2 linked regions of the Cupriavidus metallidurans CH34 genome follow. The protein of the gene in region 1 purifies or fractionates together with the protein of each later gene. This does not show direct contact. Links are inferred from orthologs where the notes say so. Each region holds a gene or a part of one and is shown on either strand. Other genes may lie near its edges. The genes, in order: RMET_RS15995 and RMET_RS05395.

Region 1 (15,559 bases):
ATCGTCACGATCCGCCCGCTGGCCGGCACCCGCCCGCGCGGCAGCACCCCCGAGCGCGATGCCCAACTGGCCACGGAACTGCTCAACGATCCGAAGGAGATCGCCGAGCACGTGATGCTGATCGACCTGGCTCGCAACGACATCGGCCGCATCGCGGAAACGGGTTCGGTCAAGGTCACCGACAAGATGGTGATCGAGAAGTACTCGCACGTGCAGCACATTGTCAGTTCCGTGGAAGGCACGCTGCGCGACGGCATCAGCAACCTCGACGTGCTGCGCGCCACGTTCCCGGCCGGCACACTGTCCGGCGCGCCGAAGGTGCGCGCGATGGAAATCATCGATGAACTGGAACCGCGCAAGCGCGGCATCTACGGCGGCGCCGTGGGCTACCTGTCGTTCGGCGGCGAGATGGATCTGGCCATTGCCATCCGCACCGGTGTGATCAAGGACGGCAATCTCTATGTGCAGGCCGCGGCCGGCATCGTGGCGGATTCGGACCCCGAAGCCGAATGGAGGGAAACCGAAGCGAAGGCACGCGCCGTGATCCGCGCCGCCGAACAGGTCCAGGACGGTCTGGACGCCGACCTCTGAGCCCAGGAACAGGAGAAACGAACATGCTGCTGATGATCGACAACTACGACTCGTTCACCTACAACCTGGTGCAGTATTTCGGCGAACTAGGCGCCGATGTGCGGACCTTCCGCAACGACGAGATCACGATCGAGGAAATCGAAGCGCTCAAGCCCGACCACATCTGCGTGTCGCCGGGGCCGTGCAGCCCGCACGAGGCCGGCATCTCGGTGCCCGTGCTGCAACACTTCGCGGGCAAGATTCCGCTGCTGGGCGTGTGCCTGGGCCATCAGGCCATTGGCGAGGCGTTCGGCGGCAAGGTGATCCGCGCCAAGCAGGTGATGCACGGCAAGGTCAGCACGATCGAGACCACGCAGGAAGGCGTCTTCGCCGGGCTGCCCAAACACTTCGACGTGACGCGCTATCATTCGCTGGCTATCGAGCGCGAAACGCTGCCCGATTGCCTGGCTGTCACCGCCTGGACGCCGGACGGCGAGATCATGGGTGTGCGCCACAAGACGCTGGCCGTCGAGGGTGTGCAGTTCCATCCGGAATCGATCCTGTCCGAACACGGCCATGCGCTGCTGGCCAACTTCATCAAGGCGCCACGATGAGGCGCACCGATTTCTCCGCTTTCGCCGCACACTCTGCCCAAGAATCCGCCATGTCCATCACGCCGCAGGAAGCACTGACGCGCTGCATCGAGCACCGCGAGATCTTTCATGACGAAATGCTGCACCTGATGCGGCAGATCATGCAGGGGCAGATTTCCCCCGTGATGGCGGCGGCCATCCTGACCGGCCTGCGCGTCAAGAAAGAGACGATCGGCGAGATCTCGGCGGCGGCACAGGTGATGCGCGAGTTCGCCAATCACGTGACCGTCAAGGACCGCGAGAACTTCGTGGATATCGTCGGCACCGGCGGCGACGGTTCGCACACGTTCAACATTTCCACCGCGTCGATGTTCGTCGCCGCTGCCGCTGGCGCGAAGATCGCCAAGCATGGCAACCGTGGCGTGTCGTCGAAGTCCGGCAGTGCCGACGTGCTCGAGGCGCTGGGCGTGAACATCATGCTGACGCCGGAGCAGGTAGGCGAGTGCATCGAGCAGACCGGCATCGGCTTCATGTTCGCCCCGACCCATCATCCGGCCATGAAGAACGTGGCGCCGATCCGCAAGGAAATGGGCGTGCGCACCATCTTCAACATTCTCGGCCCCCTGACCAATCCTGCCGATGCGCCGAACATCCTGATGGGCGTGTTCCATCCGGACCTGGTCGGCATCCAGGTGCGCGTGATGCAGCGCCTGGGCGCGCAACACGCGATCGTGGTCTACGGCAAGGACGGCATGGACGAGGTGTCGCTCGGCGCGGCAACCCTGGTGGGCGAACTCAAGGACGGCGAAGTGCGCGAGTACGAGATCCATCCTGAAGACTTCGGCCTGTCGATGATCTCGAACCGCGGGCTGAAGGTGGCAGACGCCGTCGAGTCGAAGGAAATGCTGCTGGAGGCGCTGAGCGATGTGCCCGGCACCCCGCGCGAAATCGTGTCGCTGAACGCCGGCACCGCGCTCTACGCGGCCAATGTGGCCAGTTCGATCGAGGATGGTATCCGCCGCGCGCGCGAAGCCATCGCCAGTGGCGCCGCTCGCGAGAAGCTCGACCAGTTCGTGCGCGCCACCCAGCAATTCAAGTGAGCCCCCATGTCAGCCAAGTCCGACATCCTGGAAAAGATCCTGGCCGTGAAGGCCGATGAGGTGGCAGCCGCGCGCAAGAAGCGCGACCTGCCGAGCCTGCGTGCCGAGGCCGAGAGCCTGCGTCACGAAACCGGCATGGCCCCGCGTGGCTTCGAGCGCGCACTGCGCGACAAGATCGCGGCCGGCAACGCCGGCGTGATCGCCGAGGTCAAGAAAGCCTCGCCGTCGAAGGGCGTGCTGCGCGAGAACTTCGTGCCGGAGGCCATCGCCGAAAGCTACGCCGCCCATGGCGCGGCGTGCCTGTCCGTGCTGACCGACGTGAATTTCTTCCAGGGTCATGCCGAGTACCTGAAGCGCGCGCGTGGCGCCTGCCCGCTGCCGGCGCTGCGCAAGGACTTCATGGTCGATATGTACCAGGTCTACGAAGCCCGCACCTGGGGCGCCGACTGCATCCTGCTGATCGTCTCCGCGCTCGACCACGGCCTGATGGCCGAGCTGGAAGCGTGCGCGCACGAACTCGGCATGGATGTGCTCGTGGAAGTCCACGGCGGCGAGGAACTCGATAGTGCGCTGCGACTGAAGACGCCGCTGCTGGGCGTGAACAACCGCAACCTGCGCACCTTCGAGGTCTCGCTGGACAACACGCTGGACCTGCTGCCGCGCATGCCGGCCGACCGGCTCGTGGTAACCGAATCGGGCATCCTCGGGCCCGACGACGTCAAGCGGATGCGCGACGCCGACGTCCACGCCTTCCTGGTCGGCGAAGCGTTCATGCGCGCGCCGGAGCCGGGCGTGGAACTGGCCCGCCTGTTCTCGTGATTCCCAGATGGGCATCGAGATCGAACTGAAACTGGCCGTGCCCGACGCCGCGCTTGCCGCGGTGGCGGCCTGGCTCGACGCCAACGGGCAGCCACGTGGCGAGTTGACGTTGCTGAACGTCTACCTCGACACCCCCACCCGGGATCTGGCGCAGGCCCGCGCGGCACTGCGCCTGCGCAGGAAGGGCGAGCAGTGGCTGCAAACGCTGAAGACCGCTGGCCACAGCGCCGCCGGCCTGGCTGCCCGCCACGAATGGGAAACGCCAGTCGCGGGCGAGGCCATCGACTTGTCGTGCTTCCCCGACGATGCCCGCGCCGTGCTGACGCCGCTGGCAGACCGGCTCGCTCCGGTATTCCGGACCGACTTCGCCCGCCGCACCTGGATCGTCGAACAGGATGGCGAGCGCATCGAGGCCGCGCTCGACACCGGCGCGATCAGCGCCCCCGGCACGTCGCGGACCGAGCGTATCCAGGAACTCGAACTGGAATGGCTGCCGCGCGATGGGGCTGACGAACGCCATGTCGAAGCCGCATTGCGCGCGTTCGCCCTGCGCCTCGCCCACATCGCCCCGTTGACCCCTTCGGACCTCAGCAAGGCCGCGCGCGGCTACCGTCTCACCACCCCATCTTGATGCAAGCCGACCTGTTTGCGCCCGACACGCCGGAAACTTCCAGCGCCGCACCCCAGACCGTCAGCCTGCAGGAGCAGGCCAATGCCCTGCCCGCCGCTTGGCGAACCTTGCTCGCGCCATGCCTGGGCAAGGCCGAATGGTCGTCGCTGTGCGCGTTCGTCGACGAAGAACGCGCGGCGGGCAAGCCGGTGTTTCCACACGCGGTATTCCATGCCCTGCACCTGACGCCGCCAGACGCGGTCAAGGTCGTGATCCTTGGTCAGGACCCGTACCACGGCACCGGCGTCGTGGATGGACTGGAGATCCCGCAGGCACACGGGCTGGCCTTCTCCGTACCCGAGGGCGTCAAGGTGCCACCAAGCCTGCGCAACATCTTCAAGGAGATCGGCGCGGAATACGGCGTGGCGCCGACGCGTGCGTCGGGCAATCTGGAAGGCTGGGCACGTCAGGGCGTGCTGCTGCTGAACACGGTACTGACGGTCGAGCAGGGACAGGCCGCCAGTCATGCGAAGCGCGGCTGGGAAGCTGTGACCGACTGCGTGATCCACGCGCTGGCGGCATCGCGGCCGAACCTGGTGTTCCTGCTCTGGGGCAGCCACGCGCAGGCCAAGCGCGCCTTGCTCGAAGGCCAGACGCATTGCGTGCTGGAAGCGCCGCATCCGTCGCCGCTGTCAGCGCACCGGGGATTCCTGGGCTGCGGCCATTTCCGTCAGGCCAACGACTGGCTCGAGCGCCACGGCCGTGACGGTATCGACTGGCAGGCGACCTGACCGATCGGGCCGACCGGGCCGACGAGCGGGCCGACATGCAGGCCGCCGCTCAAGCGATTACTCAGGCCGTGGGCAGCCAGTCGAATCGATCGAACAGCTGCGGCGCCGCCTGAGCCACTTCCACCTTCGACACCTGCGCTGCGGGCGGCCCCGCTTCCATCCACACGCGTAGCGCCTCCAGGCGCTCGCGCGGCCCGCTGGCCAGCACCTCCACCCTGCCATCGACACGGTTGCGCACCCACCCGCCCAGACCGAGCGATGTCGCCCGGTCCGCACATGCGGCACGATACCCCACACCCTGCACACGGCCGTGGGCGAACAATTGCCAGGTTTCCGTCGTGGTTGTCATGATTTGCTTCCATACTGAGGGGCGCTATCAAAATGAAGCGAAGCGATTCTGGCCGGACGCATGGCCGCAGACAGTACAAGTAGTACGGCAAGGCCACGCAACGACGCCGGAATCATTTTGATAGCGTCTCTAGGTACACTACCTGGCCCGCTTGGGCGTTAGGTCATCAGCATACGATGCCTTTGCCCTCTCCCCCAGCCCCTCTCCCGCCTGCGAGAAAGGGGCGCGAACCGACAGCGTTGGAATTGCGCGGTGTTGGCCGCCCTCCCCGCCTGCGGGCGAGGGATCGATGGAGGGGGTGCGGCGGTTCCGAAACGAAGGGCCGTGCCCATGCCACCAACGCAAGATAACCAACCCGCACCCGGCTACGTCGGTCCCCTGCTGACCGCGCCCCCAAACCGGTTCGACTTCGCACTGCTGCCGATCATCCTCGCGGTCATCGTCATCGTGGCCTTTGCGGCCAAGCAGATGGTCGTGCCGTACCAGCCTGGCGATGCGCTGTCCGTACAACTGGACGTCGCCAGCCTGCCCTACTATCTGATGCGCACCAGCATCCGGATGCTGGCGGCGCTGGCGGCATCGCTGCTGTTCTCGTTCGCCTTCGCAGCCATCGCGTCGCGCAATCGCACCGCCGAGAAAGTGATGGTGCCGGCGCTGGACATCCTGCAGTCGATCCCGGTGCTCGGTTTCCTGTCGATCACGGTCACCGGCTTCATCGCCCTGTTCCCCGGCAGCCTGGTCGGCGTGGAATGCGCGGCGATCTTCGCGATCTTCACGTCGCAGGCCTGGAACATGGCCTTCAGCCTGTATCAGTCGTTCCGCACCATCCCCGGCGATCTCATCGAAGCCGCGGCAATGTTCCGGCTTTCGCCCTGGCAGCGTTTCTGGCGGCTCGAAGTGCCGTACGCCATGCCCGGCCTGCTGTGGAACATGATGATGTCGATGTCCGGCGGCTGGTTTTTCGTGGTCGCTTCGGAAGCCATTTCAGTATCCGGCCATGACATCCGCCTGCCCGGCATCGGCTCGTACATCGCGCTGGCGATCCAGCAGCAGAACCTGCCAGCAATCGGCTGGGCCATCGTGGCGATGCTGGTCGGCATCCTGATCTACGACCAGTTCCTGTTCCGCCCGCTGGTGGCCTGGGCCGACCGCTTCCGCTTCGAAACGCTGGCGCAGGACACCATGCCCCAGTCCTGGCTGCTCGACCTGCTGCGCCGTTCCGCATGGGTCCATGCGCTGCTCAAGTGGACCGCCAGCCTCGGCGGACGCACGCTGGCGTGGAGCGCCCGCCACCGCAACATGGTGGTGCTGCCCGCCGCGCCGGCCCGCTGGAGCCCCTGGCTCGAACGCCTGCGCGATACGGTGATCATCGTCATCGCGCTGGCGGCGCTCTATCGCGTGGTGCACTTCGTGCACAGCGAGGTGGGCTGGGGCGAGGCCGCGCACGTGCTGTGGCTTGGCGTGCTGACGATGACGCGCGTGATCGTGCTGATCGCGCTGGCGGCGCTGATCTGGGTGCCGATCGGCATCCGCATCGGCCTGAACCCGTCCGTGGCGCGCATCGCCCAGCCGATCGCGCAGTTCATGGCCGCCTTTCCGGCCAACCTGATGTTCCCGCTGGCCGTGATGGCAATCGTCAGGTTCGGGCTCAATCCGGAGATCTGGCTCAGCCCGCTGATGATCTTCGGCACCCAGTGGTACATCCTGTTCAATGTGGTGGCCGGGGCTTCCGGCATTCCCACCGAACTGCGGCTGGCCGCGCGCAACTTCGGGCTCAAGGGCTGGCTGATGTGGCGCCGCTTCCTGATTCCCGCCGTGTTCCCGAGCCTGTTGACCGGATTGGTCACGGCCGCAGGCGGGTCCTGGAATGCGAGTATCGTCTCGGAATACGTGACCTGGGGCGATCGCACGCTCGTAGCCACCGGCCTGGGCAGCTACATCGCCGAAATGACCGCGCGGGGCGACTTCCCACGCATCGCACTCGGCATCGGCGTGATGGCGCTGTTCGTGGTCGGCTTCAACCGGCTGCTCTGGAACCGCCTCTACGATCTCGCGCAGTTGCGCACCCGACTCTGACATTCGCACGATGGCACTGCACGACAACCCATCCAGACTGGCCCCATCCGTCATCGAACTGCATGGCGTGGGCAAGGTATTCCGCACCGCCGACCATACCGATCGCGCCGTGCTCGAAGGCGTCAACCTCACGCTGCGTGAAGGCGAGATCGTCGCCATGCTCGGCAAGTCCGGCTCCGGCAAATCGACGCTGCTGCGGATCATGGCCGGCCTGGTCGGCGCGGATCGCGGCGAGGTGCGGTTCCGTGGCCAGAAGCTGGTCGGCACGGCCGAAGGCATCGCCATGGTGTTCCAGTCGTTCGCGCTGTTCCCGTGGTTGACGGTGCAGCAGAACGTGGAACTTGGGCTGGAAGCGCAGGGCGTGCCGAAGGCGGAACGCGCGCGGCGCGCCGAAGCGGCCATCGACATGATCGGCCTCTCGGGCTTCAACAGCGCGTTGCCGCGTGAACTGTCCGGCGGCATGCGGCAGCGTGTGGGCATAGCCCGGGCGCTGGTGACGCAGCCGGACCTGCTGCTGATGGACGAGGCGTTCTCGGCGCTTGACGTGCTAACCGGCGAAACGCTGCGCGACGAAATGCTCGACCTGTGGGAATCGGGCCGCGCCAACATCAAGAGCATCCTGATCGTCTCGCACAACATTGAGGAAGCGGTGATGATGGCCGACCGGATCGTGATCCTGTCGAGCGACCCGGGGCGCGTGCGCGCCGAGGTACGGGTGCCGTTCGCGCGCCCGCGCAATCGCGACAGCGCCCAGGTGCGCGCGCTGATCGACGAGGTCTACACGCTGATGACCTCGCCGGCGGCGCTGGGGCCGCGCGTGCCCGCGATGGCTGCCGCGCAGCAGATCGGCTACCGCCTGCCAGAAGCCGACATCGGCCAGATGGAGGCCATTCTCGACCTGCTGCACGAATCGCCGTTCTTCGGCCGCGCCGACCTGCCGCACCTGGCCGACGAAGCCGGGCTGACCGACGACGAACTGCTGCCGGCCTGCGAGGCCATGCAGTTGCTGGGGCTGGCGACCATCGAGCGCGGCGACATCACATCGACGGCGCTCGGCCGCAGCTACTACGAGACCGAGCCCTCCGAACGCAAGGTCGTGTTCGGCAAGCAGTTGCTGAGCCACGTGGCGCTGGCCGCTCACATCCGGCGCGAGCTGGAAGAGAGCGAGGACGGCGAGGTTGGCGAGGAAACCGTCCTGCGCGAGATGCAGGCATTCCTGAAGCCGGAAGAGGCCCAGCGCGTGCTGACGATCGCGATCGACTGGGGCCGGTACGGCGAGGTTTACGGCTACTCGTTCAACAGTGGCGTGTTCAAGCTGCCCGACGTGGAGGAAGCCGGGGCGACTGGGAAGGTCTAGGTCAGCGTCAATGCCGCGGGTTTTCTCTCCTCGCCCGCCACATGGGAGAGGAGAGAGAACCCGTCACGATTCCGTTCGATCACCCCTTCCACGGCGTCCGGATCGCCCGGCCGATCGCGCCGGTACGCAGCGCGATCTTCGCCGCGTCCTCGCGCAGCGCGCGCAGGCGGCGCTCCAGCACCGCATTGGCGGCACGCCCGGAAGCACTCGCGGTGGACTCGGCACGCTGGTCCTGCGACCGCTGAATCGGCTCGGCCGCACCGATCTCGCCGGCCGCCGCGGCCTGCGCCAGCACCTCGGCCTTGCGACGATCCGCCGAGTCCGCGATGCGCGCGCGGCGCTCGCTCGCGTCATCGTCCGTGGTATCCGTGGCCGAGGACGGCGCGCTCTGATGGACCATGCCCACGCCGGCCACCGCCGCCTCTGTCGGTGTGCGGATGAACCCCGCGCCACGCGCCCCATGCCGTTCCTCGCCCGCCAGCCGCTCGCTGGCCAGCGTCAACGACCGCACGGCCGCCTCGGTCGCCTGCTCAATCGAGGCCTCGGCTGCCGGCACATCCAGTTCGCCGTAGTGCTGCCGCACCTGGATCCGCGCAGCGGCCACGTGCGCGGCCACCAGGTAGTTCTGCACGATGAAGCGGCTCAAGTTATCCACCGCGCGCTGCCGGCTGCGCGGCTCGTCGAGCATGCGCTGGAACGACGAGATCAGCGCCGACAGCGCATCCATGAACTGCTTGCGCTGCACACGGTATGCGAAGTCGTCCTGCGCCTTGCGCAGCAGCAGATCCCGCGTGGCCGCAATGTAGCGACGGTTGGCCTGCAGCACGTTCTCCACCAGCTTCGGAATAGCGCGGTACTCCCAGCTCGGCAGCACGAAGCTGAACACGGACGCGATGATCCCGCCAATCACGGTATCGACCAGCCGCTCGCCCACCACCGTCTGGCTGCCCGGAATCAGCAGGTTTATCTGGATCAGCACCTGCACACAGGCGGCAATCGCGGTGTAGCGGTACTTGATCGTGGAAAACGCCGCGCTGGCCACGAGCGCCAGATAGAGCACACCCAACAGCACCAGCGGCGCATGAATCCAGTGCAGGATGCCGACGCTGATGATGCAGCCGATCAGCGTGCCGATCAGACGATCGTTGTAGCGCTGCTTGGTCATGCTGAAGTTCGGCTTCAGGATCACCACGATGGTCAGCAGGATCCAGTAGCTGTGCGACGCGTACGGCAAATGCTCGCCCAGGAATAGCCCAGTCCCCACCGCCAGCGTGATGCGCACCGCGAACCGGAACGCCGGCGAGCGCCAGTTCAGGCTGTCGAGCACCACGCCCAGTTCGTACTTCTGGCGCGTCAGGAACGGTGTCATGTCCGAACCAGGCAGCACCTGGGCCGGCTCCACCGGCGTGCGCGAAGCCTCGTGCAATTGCCCCATCAGCGTGACCGCGCCCCGAATCATGTCGAAGGTATCGACCAGTGCCGTCATCGCCGTGGCCGACACATTGAGGTGGCGCAGCTGGGCGATCTCGCTTTCCACCGCGCGCAGGTCCGCCGCGTAGTCGTGCGCGCTGTACGACGGCCGCCCGCGCGTGATGTCGTAGGCGATTTCCTCGAGGTCCTTGCAGAGCCCGCGCACGAGCCGGCGCAACGCGTCGAGCACCGGCGTGCCGCCGAACGTCTGCCGCAGCAACGGATAGTCGGTATTGGTCGACAGCAGATACTCGTAGAGTTCCAGCATGCGCAGGTGCACCCGCACCAGCAGCCCATCGAACGGTGTCTTGTTGCCGCGCAGCACCATGTCGCGCGCAGCCTGCTGGCGCTCGGCCACCACGATCTGCTGGCGCACCAGCCGGTTGAACAGCTCGTCGTAGTCGGTGCCGGCGTCGTAGAACCCCGCCTTGATGTCGAGGTAGGCCGCCATCTCGTAGAGCGACTCCGCCAGGATCTGCTGCCGCGTGCGGCGTTCCATGAACCAGGCCACGCTGATCGCGTAGAGCAAGTAGCCCAGTGCGCCCACGCCGAACAGTCCCGCGTGAGACAAGGCCGTGCGCACGACGAATTCCTCGTTGATCGTCAGCGTCATGACGAACAACATCGAGAACTGCAACGGCATGGTCTTGTTGCCGTAGACCGTCATCATGCCGGCCAGGAATGTGACCAGCACCAGCACGAACGGCATCACGCGCGGGAACGGCGTGGCCAGCGCCACCACCACGGTCACCGCCGTGCAGAGCAGCACGCTAGCCAGCATCTCGTTGAACTTGTGGTTCAGCGGGCTCGGCAGGTCCATCAGGCTGGTGCACAGCGCGCCCATCGAGACGACCATCGCGCTGGGCAGGTCCATGAACTGCATGGCCAGCAGCGTCATGCCGATGACCCCCGTGGCCGAGCGCAGGCCACGGTAGATGTAGTGCGAGTAAAGGAACGTGCGGGGATCGTGCGCGTATTCCATGGGGGGCGATTACAAATGCCGGGTCGGCCGGGTCAAAGGGGAGCCCTGCCGTCGCCAGGGCGGCGACGGTAGGGTGGCAGGCAGGTTACTGGCCAAGCCAGCGCGCTCTCCCGACATGCTTGCCCGTTTCCACCGACACTTTGTACTGCACCGCCGGCTCACGCGCCAGCGTCACCGGCAATACCTGCAGTTCATCGCGCCGGAACACGTGGAGTTCCACGCGATCGCCCGCCCGGTAACGCCCGAGCAGCTTTTCAAGCTGACCCGGCGCCACGCGCAGCCCGTCGACGGCGGCCAGCAGGTCGCCCGCCGACAGCCCGGCCTTCTGCCCCGCCCCACCGTCGAGCACCTGGCTCACGCGCACCCAGCCGTCCTGCTTGGCCGTCTTGATGCCGAGCGCGGCCGTGCCGTCCGGCTTCTGGACTTCCGCCTTGACCCCGAACGCACGGAACAACGGCACCAGTCCGATCTCGCCCGTGCCCTCGGTCAGCGCGCGCAACAGGGCACCGAGCTTCAGGCCGGTGACATCATCGAACAGCGCGTAGACCTCCGCCTCGGTCACGCCGCGCTGCGCGGCGCCCGGCGCGTAGAAGTCGCGCCCGTAGCGTTGCCATAGCGCGCGCATGATGTCATCGAGCGACTTGCGGCCGCGCGTCTTCTCGCGGATCGTCAGGTCCAGCGCCAGCGCCACCAGCGAACCCTTGGTGTAGTAGCTGACGATGGCGTTCGGCGCGTTCTCGTCCTGGCGGTAGTACTTGGTCCAGGCATCGAACGAGCTGTCCGCCACGCTCTGCTTGGTGCGGCCGCTGCCGCGCAGCACGCCGTTCCAGGTCTTGCCCAGCATCTCGACGTATTGCTGGTCGGTCACCAGCCCGGTGCGAACCAGAACCAGATCGTCGTAGTAGCTCGTGAAGCCTTCGAACAACCAGAGCAGCGGCGTGTAGGTCTCACTCTCGAGCTGATAGGGCACGAATGCCGCCGGCTTGATCCGCTTGACGTTCCAGGTGTGGAAATACTCGTGGCTGCACAGGCCAAGGAAGGTGCGATACCCCTCGCTGGCCTCGCTGTCGCCGCGTGCGGGCAGATCGTTACGCGCGCACATCAGTGCCGTGCTGGCGCGATGCTCCAGGCCGCCATAGCCGTCGGTCGTGACCATCGTCATGAACACGTAGCGGCGGTTGCTGTCGAGCATCGGCGCACGGGCCGAGCGCGGCTCGAACAGCTTGATCTGCGCCTCGCAGATCTTCTTCAGGTCGCGGCAGACGCGCTGCAGGTCAAGCTGCGGCACCTTGCCCGTGAAGACCACGTCATGCTGCACGCCGCAGGCGCGGAAGCTGGCCAGCGCGAACGTGCCCATCTCCACCGGATGGTCGATCAGTTCATCGTAGTCGGCGGCCTGGTAGCGTCCGAAGCCGTAACGCCGCGCGCCACCGGGGCCGCGTGCCTCGGGCAATGCTGTAGCAACGCGCCAGTCGGCATAGGCTTCGCCCGCGGGCGCGTGGATATCGACCGAGCACGGACCATCGTCCTGCCCGACCACACGCAGGAACACCGAACTGCCATTGAAGAAGCCGTGCGTGGTATCGAGATGCGCGGCGCGCACCGACAAATCCCACGCGTACACCTCGTAGCTGACCACTAGCGGCCCGGCATCCGCCGCCAGCGCCGCGGCCTGCCAGCTCTGCTTGTCGAGCTTGGTCAGCGGCACCGCCACGTCGCCCGCATCGGCCCGGATGCGGACGATATTGCGGGCGAAGTCGCGAATCATGTAGCTGCCCGGAATCCACGCAGGGAGCGTGAAAACCTGGCCAGCGGGATCGGGAACATCCACCGTCACGGTGACGGCGAACAGGTGGGCTTCCGGATGAAGCGGGGCGATGGCGTAGCGGATCGGCGTCATGGTCACGATTGTAGCGTCACGTCCCGGACCGGCCCGGGACGCCAGTGCGCGGCAACCGCCGCCTTCAGCGGTTGACGTTGACCACCACGCGTCCGCGCATGCCGCCATCGACGATCTTGTGCCCCGCGTCGATGGCCTCCGCCAGCCGAATCTCGCGCGTGATGGCCTGCAACCGGTCTGGCGCCAGATCCTGCGCCAGACGCTTCCACGCGGTTTCGCGCAGCGGCATCGCCGCCATCACGCTATCGATGCCGGCCAGCGTCACGCCACGCAAGATGAACGGCGCCACCGAAGCCGGAAAATCCATGCCCTGCGCCAGTCCACATGCCGTGACCACGCCGCCGTACCGCACCTGGGCGCAGGCATTGACGAGCGTATAGGAGCCGACGGAGTCGACCACGGCTGCCCAGCGTTCCTTCTGCAGCGGCTTGCCCGGCGTGCCGAGTTCGGCGCGGTCGATCACCTCCGCCGCACCCAGCGCGCGCAGGAAGTCTGCCTCCGACGTCTTTCCCGTCGATGCGGTCACGCGATAGCCGAGCTTCGACAGCACCGCTATCGCCACCGAGCCCACCCCGCCCGATGCGCCGGTCACGAGCACATCGCCATCGCCGGGACGCACAGGTCCATTCACGCCACCGCGCTCGAGCGCCAGCACCGACAGCATCGCCGTGTAACCCGCCGTGCCAATCGCCATGGCCTGGCGCGTGGTGAACGCGTCGGGCAGGCGGACCAGCCACTCGCCCTTGAGCCGCGCGCGCTGGGCCAGGCAGCCCCAATGCGTCTCGCCGACACCAAAGCCGTTCAGCACCACACGGTCGCCGGCCTTCCAGCGCGGGTCGGCCGATTGCAGCACGGTGCCCGCACCGTCGATGCCGGCCACCATCGGCCATTTGCGCACCACGGGCGAACGGCCGGTGATCGCCAGTCCGTCCTTGAAGTTGATCGTGGAGTAATCGACTTCGACCAGCACGTTGCCGTCAGCGGGCAACTGGCTCTCGTCGACCTGCGCGATCTCCGCGTGCGTCTTGCCATCGGTCTGGGTCAGCAACAGGGCCTGGAACGTCATGGTGTCTCCGTTTTCGTCGTCGTTTTCGAAATCAATCCGGGGCGCGGAAATGCAAAGCGGCCGGTAGCAACCGGCCGCTTCATACAGCCGGATGGGGTCCGGCGTCGGTCTTATTTTTTCAGGCTGGCGAGCTTGCGTTCCAGCGTGGCCGCGTCAGCGGCTCCAGGGATTCGCGTGCCATCGGAGAAGAACACCGCCGGCGTGCCCGTGATGTTCAGGTTGTGGCCAAGCTCGAGGTTCTCATCGACCGGCGTCTTGCAGGATCCGTTGCCGGTGAGCGCCACGTGGTTCAGCATCCAGTCGCGCCAGACCTTGGTGCGATCGGCCGAGCACCACACCTGCTTTGCCTTCACCGTGGAATCCGGCGACAGCACCGGATAGAGGAAGGTGTAGACCGTGATGTTGTCCATCTGCTGGAAGGTCTGCTCGATCTTCTTGCAGTAGCCGCAGTTCGGGTCCGAGAACACCGCCACGGTGCGGCTGCCGTCACCCTTGGTCCACTTGATGGCGCGCGACAGCGGCAGATCCGACCACTTGATCTTGTTCAACTCGGCCAGACGCTCCTCGGTCAGGTTCGTGTTGGTCTTGGTGTCGATCAGTTCGCCGTTGATGATGTAGCGACCGGTGGCGTCGGTATAGACAAGCTGGCCGCTGACGTTGACTTCGTACAGGCCTGGCACCGGCGCCTTGGTCACGCTCTTGACCTCGGCGCGGCCACCCAGGATCTTCTGGATCGACGCCTTGATGCGATCCGTGCCCGGCTCGTCCGCGGCCAGCGCGTGCAGGGCATAGCCGGCGGCGCCCACGCCGCTTGCCAGAGCCGCGATTGCGGCGAAGCGAGCGGAACGGCGGCGGAACATTTGGAACATAGTGACTCCAGGAAAACGATGCGCCGGTCAGTGTGCCGGCTTGTTCGTGAATGGTAAATCGTTAATGGGCTGGTTTGTGGCTCGTTTGTGGATTCGCCTCTTCCGGCTTGCATCACCCGAGCGCGTGGCCGATCAGGAGCCGCTTGATCAGCCCCTGGCTGCCCACCGCCCGCATCCCCAGATTGCGCACCACACGCGCCGGCGTGCCGGGCAGCGAGAACAACCGGTGCAAGCCATCGGTGGCGGCGGTCAGCGAGAGCAAATCGGTAGCGCGCGCGCGCTCGTAGCGGCGCAACAGGCGCAAATCCCCTTCCGAACGGAACGACTCTTTGTCGGCCATCACCCGCCCGAGTTCCACCACATCGCGCAAACCCAGGTTCATGCCCTGCCCGGCGAGCGGATGGACCACGTGCGCGGCATCGCCGACCAGCGCCACGTGCGGCTGGACGAACTGCTCGGCGCGCTGCAGCACCAGCGGGAAGCCCTGCGCCGGCGTGATGCAGCGCAGTGCGCCAAAGCGGGCGCCCACCGCGCCGCTGGCTACCTGGGCCACGGTCGCGGCCAGCGCCTCGGGCGACAACGCGAGGAGGTCGTGGGCGTGTGCCTCATCGGCCGACCACACCATCGACACCCGATTGCCCGGCAACGGCAGCATCGCCAGGATTTCGCCGTTGGCCGGTTCCTCGTCAGCCATCAACTTCTCCGGCGCCCCCAGGAACCATTGCCAGGCGGTTTCCTGGTGCGGCAGTTCGCACTGGAAGTTGGCCACCACGCCAAGCTGCCGATACCGCCGCTGCGTGGTGCCGATATGACATTGCTGGCGCACCCAGGACCGGGACCCGTCGGCCCCAACCAACAAATTGGCGCGAACTTGTGCGCCGCTGGCCAGCGTCAGCGTCACACCGTCGACGTCGCGCTCGAGCCCGGTGGCCGTGTCGTCGAACCATTTCACCTGGTGCTGGAATCGCAGCGCGGTGTCGAGCACGCGCTCGACGTGCCCAGATTCG
Region 2 (5,078 bases), 2.3 Mb from region 1 along the record:
ATTCGACGTCGGAGCGCGACAAGTTCCGCACGCGCGTCGAGCGTTCGCAGAACGGCCAACTCGAGGTGTTCATCAGCCACCGTGGCGCGCAGGAACAACTGACCGGCGTGGACAAGTCGCAGACGGTCTGGACGCCGCGTCCGGCTGATCCGGAGTTGGAGGCCGAATTCCTCTCGCGTCTGGCGCAACGCCTGGGCGTGCAGAAGGAGCAGGCCGACAAGATGGCCAAGAACCCGACGCCGGCCGGTATCGGTACGGCCCAGCCGTCGGCTGCTGCTGCGGGCGTTGGTGCCGCTGCCGCTACCGGCGCGGCCACGGCAGCCGCGACATCCAGCAGCAAGTCGTTCCTGTCGCAGGTGAATGGCTCGCCCGCGCTGCAGTTGCCGGAGCCGTTCGATCGCGCCTGGCGCTCGGTCGGTCTGTCGCTGGATCGCGTGAACTTCACGGTGGAAGATCGTGATCGCGCTCAGGGCCTGTACTACGTGCGCTATGTCGATCCGAAGACCACGGTCGATGATCGCGGCTTCTTTGGCAAGCTCTTCACCAAGCCCAATGATGGCAAGACCGCGAAGAAGTATCGCGTGGCGCTGAAGGGCAACGGTACCGGCACCACCGTGACCGTCCTGAACGATGCTGGCCAGCCTGAGAACTCCGAGATCGGCAAGAAAATCCTGACTCTGCTTGACGAACAGCTTCACTGATGATCGTCCCAGGCAGTCAAGTGGCACCGACGGCGCGAGCCGTCGAGTGCCAACCCGTGCGAGCGCATCCATGATGCGCTTTGCTTTTTTGGGCAGCGGCAGCGAGGGCAACTCGCTGCTGATCGAGGCGAGCGATGGTGCGAGCGTGACGCGCGTCCTGCTGGATTGCGGTTTCGGCATCAAGGAGACCGCTCGCCGGCTGGAGCGGCTCGGCGTCGCGCCGGAGCAACTCGACGCGGTGCTGGTCACGCACGAGCATGGCGACCATGTCGGCTCGGCCTATGCGTTTGCGGCGCGCTACAAGCTACCGGTCCACACGAGCCACGGCACGTGGCTGGCGACGTCACATATGCGAGGCGCGGATGTGGCGGATGTGCGCGTGTGCTGCGCCGATCATTCATTCTCGGTCGGTGGCTTGCAGATCCATCCCTATACGGTGCCGCATGATGCGCGTGAGCCATTGCAGTTCGTGCTGACTGATGGCGATGCACGGCTCGGTGTACTGACCGATGCAGGGATGGAGACGCCGTATGTGACCGCGCGGCTGGCGGGTGTGCATTCACTGGTGCTCGAATGCAATCACGATCGGGAGATGCTGCGTAACTCGGTCTATCCGTATTCGCTCAAACGGCGCATCGGAGGTGATTTTGGGCATCTGGCAAATGACATTGCCGCGAGTATTCTGTCTCAGGTCATGCATGGGCAGATGTCGCGCGTGGTTGCAGCGCATCTGAGCAAGCAGAACAATACGTGCGAACTGGCGGCAGGCGCACTGGCCTCGGTGCTTGGCACATCGCCGGGGGATATCCTGATCGCGGATCAGGAAGAGGGATTGGGCTGGCAGGCGGTGCGCCCATAATCTCGGCATTCATCTTCCCCGCGAATGAGGGGTGAGAAAAATCCGAGAAATAAAAAAAGCCGACCCGAAGGTCGGCTTTTTTATCGGACGAATCCGATTACTGCTTGGCAGCCGGAGCCGAAGCGTCAGCAGCCGGAGCCGAAGCGTCAGCCGGAGCAGCAGCCGGAGCCGAAGCGTCAGCAGCCGGAGCAGCAGCCGGAGCCGAAGCTTCAGCCGGAGCAGCAGCAGCCGGAGCAGCCGTGTCAGCGGCGGGAGCAGCAGCTTCTTCTTTCTTACCGCAAGCGGCCAGAGCAACAGCAGCCAGCAGGGATGCGATCAGGAGAGACTTCTTCATTGTTCGTCCTTTAACTTTTAATAACGAAAACAGGCGATGAATAATTACCGGTAATTATCGCTCTTGAACTGCGAATTTGTGGCTCTCCCGGGTGCCGACAGTGCAGTGGTCCACAGTACTAGCCAGCGGGCGATTATATCCGCGTTTCCCCTGCTTGTGTACAGTCAAGATTTGCAGGTTTGATTTGTTACGCATTATTACACGCGTTTCGGTGCAATCTGGAGCCATCCTTCCATCGCCCAGTCGTGGAAGGTATCCATCAAGTCGGGCAGCGCAACACATGCCTCGACCTCGCTCGCGGTGAGCTGACGGCGGTCAGCCAGACGTCGCAGCCACTTGGCCAGCGATGCTGGCGGCTCGTAGGCTTCGCCGTTCAGGAAGAAGTGCGTGCGGTCATAGAGCGCAACGGAAGCGGGCGCCAAAACAACACCATGCGTGCGCGCCAGCTTCGTGAACTGACGCAGCGGAATTTCCTCGATTTCGTCGAATTGCACGGACGGTTTCGGCTCGGACAAATGCGTACCAAGGAATTCCGACACCATGCCGGCGTTCCATTTGAGTGACTGAAGGCGTTCCGCCACCGCCCGTGCCAGATTTGCCGGCAGTTGCGCAGGCGTCGAGGTCGCCGATTCGCCTGCATCGGCGTAACGTCCGTCGAGGCCTTCGTTGTCGGCAACGGTCTCCGAAAGCCAGGCCAGAAAATGACCTGCGAGCTCGCGATAGGCGGGGGCGCGGAAACCAATCGAGGCCGTCATGCATTCGCCTTCGGCTACGCCGTCGTGTGCGTACTGAGGTGGCAGGTAGAGCATGTCGCCGGGCTCGAGTACCCATTCCTGCTCGGCGCTGAAATCCGAAAGGATCTTGAGGGGCAGGTCGGGGATCAGGTCGAGCTTCGTCTGTGACGAAATGCGCCAGCGGCGCCGGCCCGATACTTGCAGCAGGAACACATCGTAGGAGTCGAAGTGAGGTCCCACGCCGCCGCCGTCGGTGGCATAGCTGATCATCACGTCGTCAAGCCGGGCATCGGGAACGAAGCGGAACTGGCTCATTAGCTCGGCTGCCGCGCGATCGTGCAGGTTGACGCCCTGGACCAGCAACGACCACTTGCCGGTCTTGCGCGAGGGCAGGTTGTCCTCGGAGAACGGTCCGTGTTCGAGCTTCCAGCGGTTGCGAAAGAACGACACCAGACGTGATTCCACGTCGTCGCGATCGGCAAGCTCGAAAAGCGCCTCGCGCGACACTGGGGGCACGATTTCCGGCACGGCCTGTCGAATCAGCAGCGGCTTGCGGTGCCAGATATCACGCATGAAGGCTGAGGGCGTCATGCCGCCGAGCAGGGTGAGCGGCGCGTCGGGATCGACAGGTTCCGGAGGCAAGGCCTGCGCGTATAATGCGGAATCGCTCATGGAGTCAAGAATTGAAAATCGCTAAGAATACGGTGGTGTCCGTGGTGTATAAGCTGTCGGACGCGCAGGGCAATCTGATCGAAGAGTCGGATGAGCCCATGGTCTATTTGCACGGCGGATATGATGGCACGTTCCCCAAGATCGAGGAAGCGCTGGACGGCCACGACGCCGGCTTCGAGACCGAGTTGCAGCTGGAACCGGAAGAGGCGTTTGGCGACTACGACGCCGAACTCGTGAAGGTGGAGCCGCGTGATCGTTTCCCGGAGCCGCTCGAAGTGGGCATGCAGTTCGAGGGCGTGCCCGAGGACGGTGACGACGAAGATTCGATCATCTACACGGTGACGGACGTCGCCGAGGACAAGGTCGTGCTTGACGGCAATCACCCGCTGGCCGGCATGGCGCTGCGCTTCTGGCTGAAGGTATCGGAAGTCCGCGAGGCGACGAGCGAGGAAGTCGAGCACGGTCACGCGCACGGCGCTTCGGGCATCGAAGTGGTGGACGAAGACGAGGACGGCGAGGACGAGGCTCCTCGCACGCTGCACTAAGTCTCACAACACGAGCGATCCGCGATAGGTCATCGCGAACATGAAAAAGCCGGCATTTGCCGGCTTTTTCATTTTGTCCTCTTGTTGATGAATATCAATTGCCCTTGGGCCCATCTTGTAGCTGAACCTGGAATACCGACCGTGTGCCAGGCGTGATCGTCAGCTCCGTCCATCGCGAAGGAGTGCCGATGGGCAGTGCGACTCGCGTGAAGTTGGCAACGATCTTCCCCGACGTGTCGCGTAAAGGCTTGTCGACGCTGAAGCCGTTATCGCTTGCATGGACCAGCAGCACCTGGCCAGAGAACTTCGAGGACAGATCACGAAGCTGACGCTTGAACTCGAGATAGCCGTCGCGTGCCCCGTGACGCACGAACGCGTCCAGCAGGCTTGGTTTGCCACGTTTTTCCCAGCCGTTCCCGAATAGCGGATCGGCGTGCGCGATGACCACGATGCCGGGCAGATCGCGCTGCTCGGCAACTGAGAATGCCCTGGCCAGCCATTGCCGGTTGGCTTCGCGCCGATCCTCGAATTCGCCATTGCGCCCGCCCTCGATGCGATAGTGGTTGTTGTCGCCGGGCAGGTTCAGGCCCACCAGCATCACGCCACCGGTGACGAGCCGCACGTTTTCCCGATAGCTGCGGAACAGCGCCTGATCCGACTGACGCACCACTGGCAATGTGCGTCGCCCAAGCGTGGTGTCGAGCGGGAAGAACAGCTCCCGCAATCGATTGAGCCGCTCCACGGCATCGAACTTCCCGTTTGAGGGCTTCTGGCACTCAGCCCAGTCGGTTTCGCCAGGTACGTAGAGCAGCGGTGTGGGCGAATCGTCGAGCACCTGCAGCCGCGCATTGAGAAGGGTGTCACCACAGGATTCGGTATCGCCCTTGATGCCACCAGCGTGGACGATCATCGCGACCTGCTGCGCGTTCATCATGTCGAACAGCGCAGTCGCGTCTGCTTCCGCGGCTGGCCATTGCGGGGTGTCGGCAATTAGGGCGATCCGGGTCATCTGCACGGTCGGCACTGGCGGCGGCGCAATGCTACCCGCCCGCGCCGCGTGCGCGAGCGCCGGCACCGCGAGCAACGCGCAGGCAATGGCCGCCAAGCAAGCGGCCGCCGAGCTTCGACCCCGGAAGCGTGCCGTCATACCGTTCGCGCGGTCTCCGAGATGGACTTGAGTCGGTACAGCGCCTCGAGCGCTTCTCGCGGCGAGAGGCTGTCCGGGTCGATATC

What was found.
Region 2: the proteins of RMET_RS15995 (region 1) and RMET_RS05395 purify together in Escherichia coli (affinity purification with mass spectrometry, with the first as the bait; 2 studies listed by BioGRID). This does not show direct contact. The link is inferred for Cupriavidus metallidurans CH34 from one-to-one orthologs.

Annotation. Positions count from the first base shown.
Region 1 is NC_007973.1:3,451,508-3,467,066, forward strand. The notes cover bases 12,674-15,559. They hold RMET_RS15995 (DsbC family protein), read right to left. Parts: upstream 14,553-15,559; coding sequence 13,794-14,552; downstream 12,674-13,793. Other genes in these bases: acuI (acrylyl-CoA reductase (NADPH)), read right to left, coding at 12,682-13,683; RMET_RS16000 (UbiH/UbiF family hydroxylase), read right to left, coding at 14,665-15,559. Outside these bases: trpE (anthranilate synthase component I), read left to right, coding at 1-591; RMET_RS15940 (aminodeoxychorismate/anthranilate synthase component II), read left to right, coding at 615-1,184; trpD (anthranilate phosphoribosyltransferase), read left to right, coding at 1,235-2,263; indole-3-glycerol phosphate synthase TrpC, read left to right, coding at 2,270-3,082; RMET_RS15955 (CYTH domain-containing protein), read left to right, coding at 3,090-3,713; RMET_RS15960 (uracil-DNA glycosylase), read left to right, coding at 3,713-4,483; RMET_RS15965 (acylphosphatase), read right to left, coding at 4,545-4,832; RMET_RS15970 (ABC transporter permease), read left to right, coding at 5,163-6,908; RMET_RS15975 (ABC transporter ATP-binding protein), read left to right, coding at 6,919-8,265; RMET_RS15980 (FUSC family protein), read right to left, coding at 8,345-10,717; RMET_RS15985 (M61 family metallopeptidase), read right to left, coding at 10,803-12,617. UniProt on the Escherichia coli protein: Acts as a disulfide isomerase, interacting with incorrectly folded proteins to correct non-native disulfide bonds.
Region 2 is NC_007973.1:1,161,869-1,166,946, forward strand. The notes cover bases 2,190-5,078. They hold RMET_RS05395 (FKBP-type peptidyl-prolyl cis-trans isomerase), read left to right. Parts: upstream 2,190-3,311; coding sequence 3,312-3,845; downstream 3,846-5,078. Other genes in these bases: RMET_RS05390 (cupin domain-containing protein), read right to left, coding at 2,190-3,300; RMET_RS05400 (hypothetical protein), read right to left, coding at 3,940-4,992; mutS (DNA mismatch repair protein MutS), read right to left, coding at 4,989-5,078. Outside these bases: outer membrane protein assembly factor BamC, read left to right, coding at 1-701; RMET_RS05380 (MBL fold metallo-hydrolase), read left to right, coding at 772-1,560; RMET_RS34090 (hypothetical protein), read right to left, coding at 1,658-1,894; more of RMET_RS05390, read right to left, coding at 2,092-2,189. UniProt on the Escherichia coli protein: Folding helper with both chaperone and peptidyl-prolyl cis-trans isomerase (PPIase) activities. Chaperone activity prevents aggregation of unfolded or partially folded proteins and promotes their correct folding.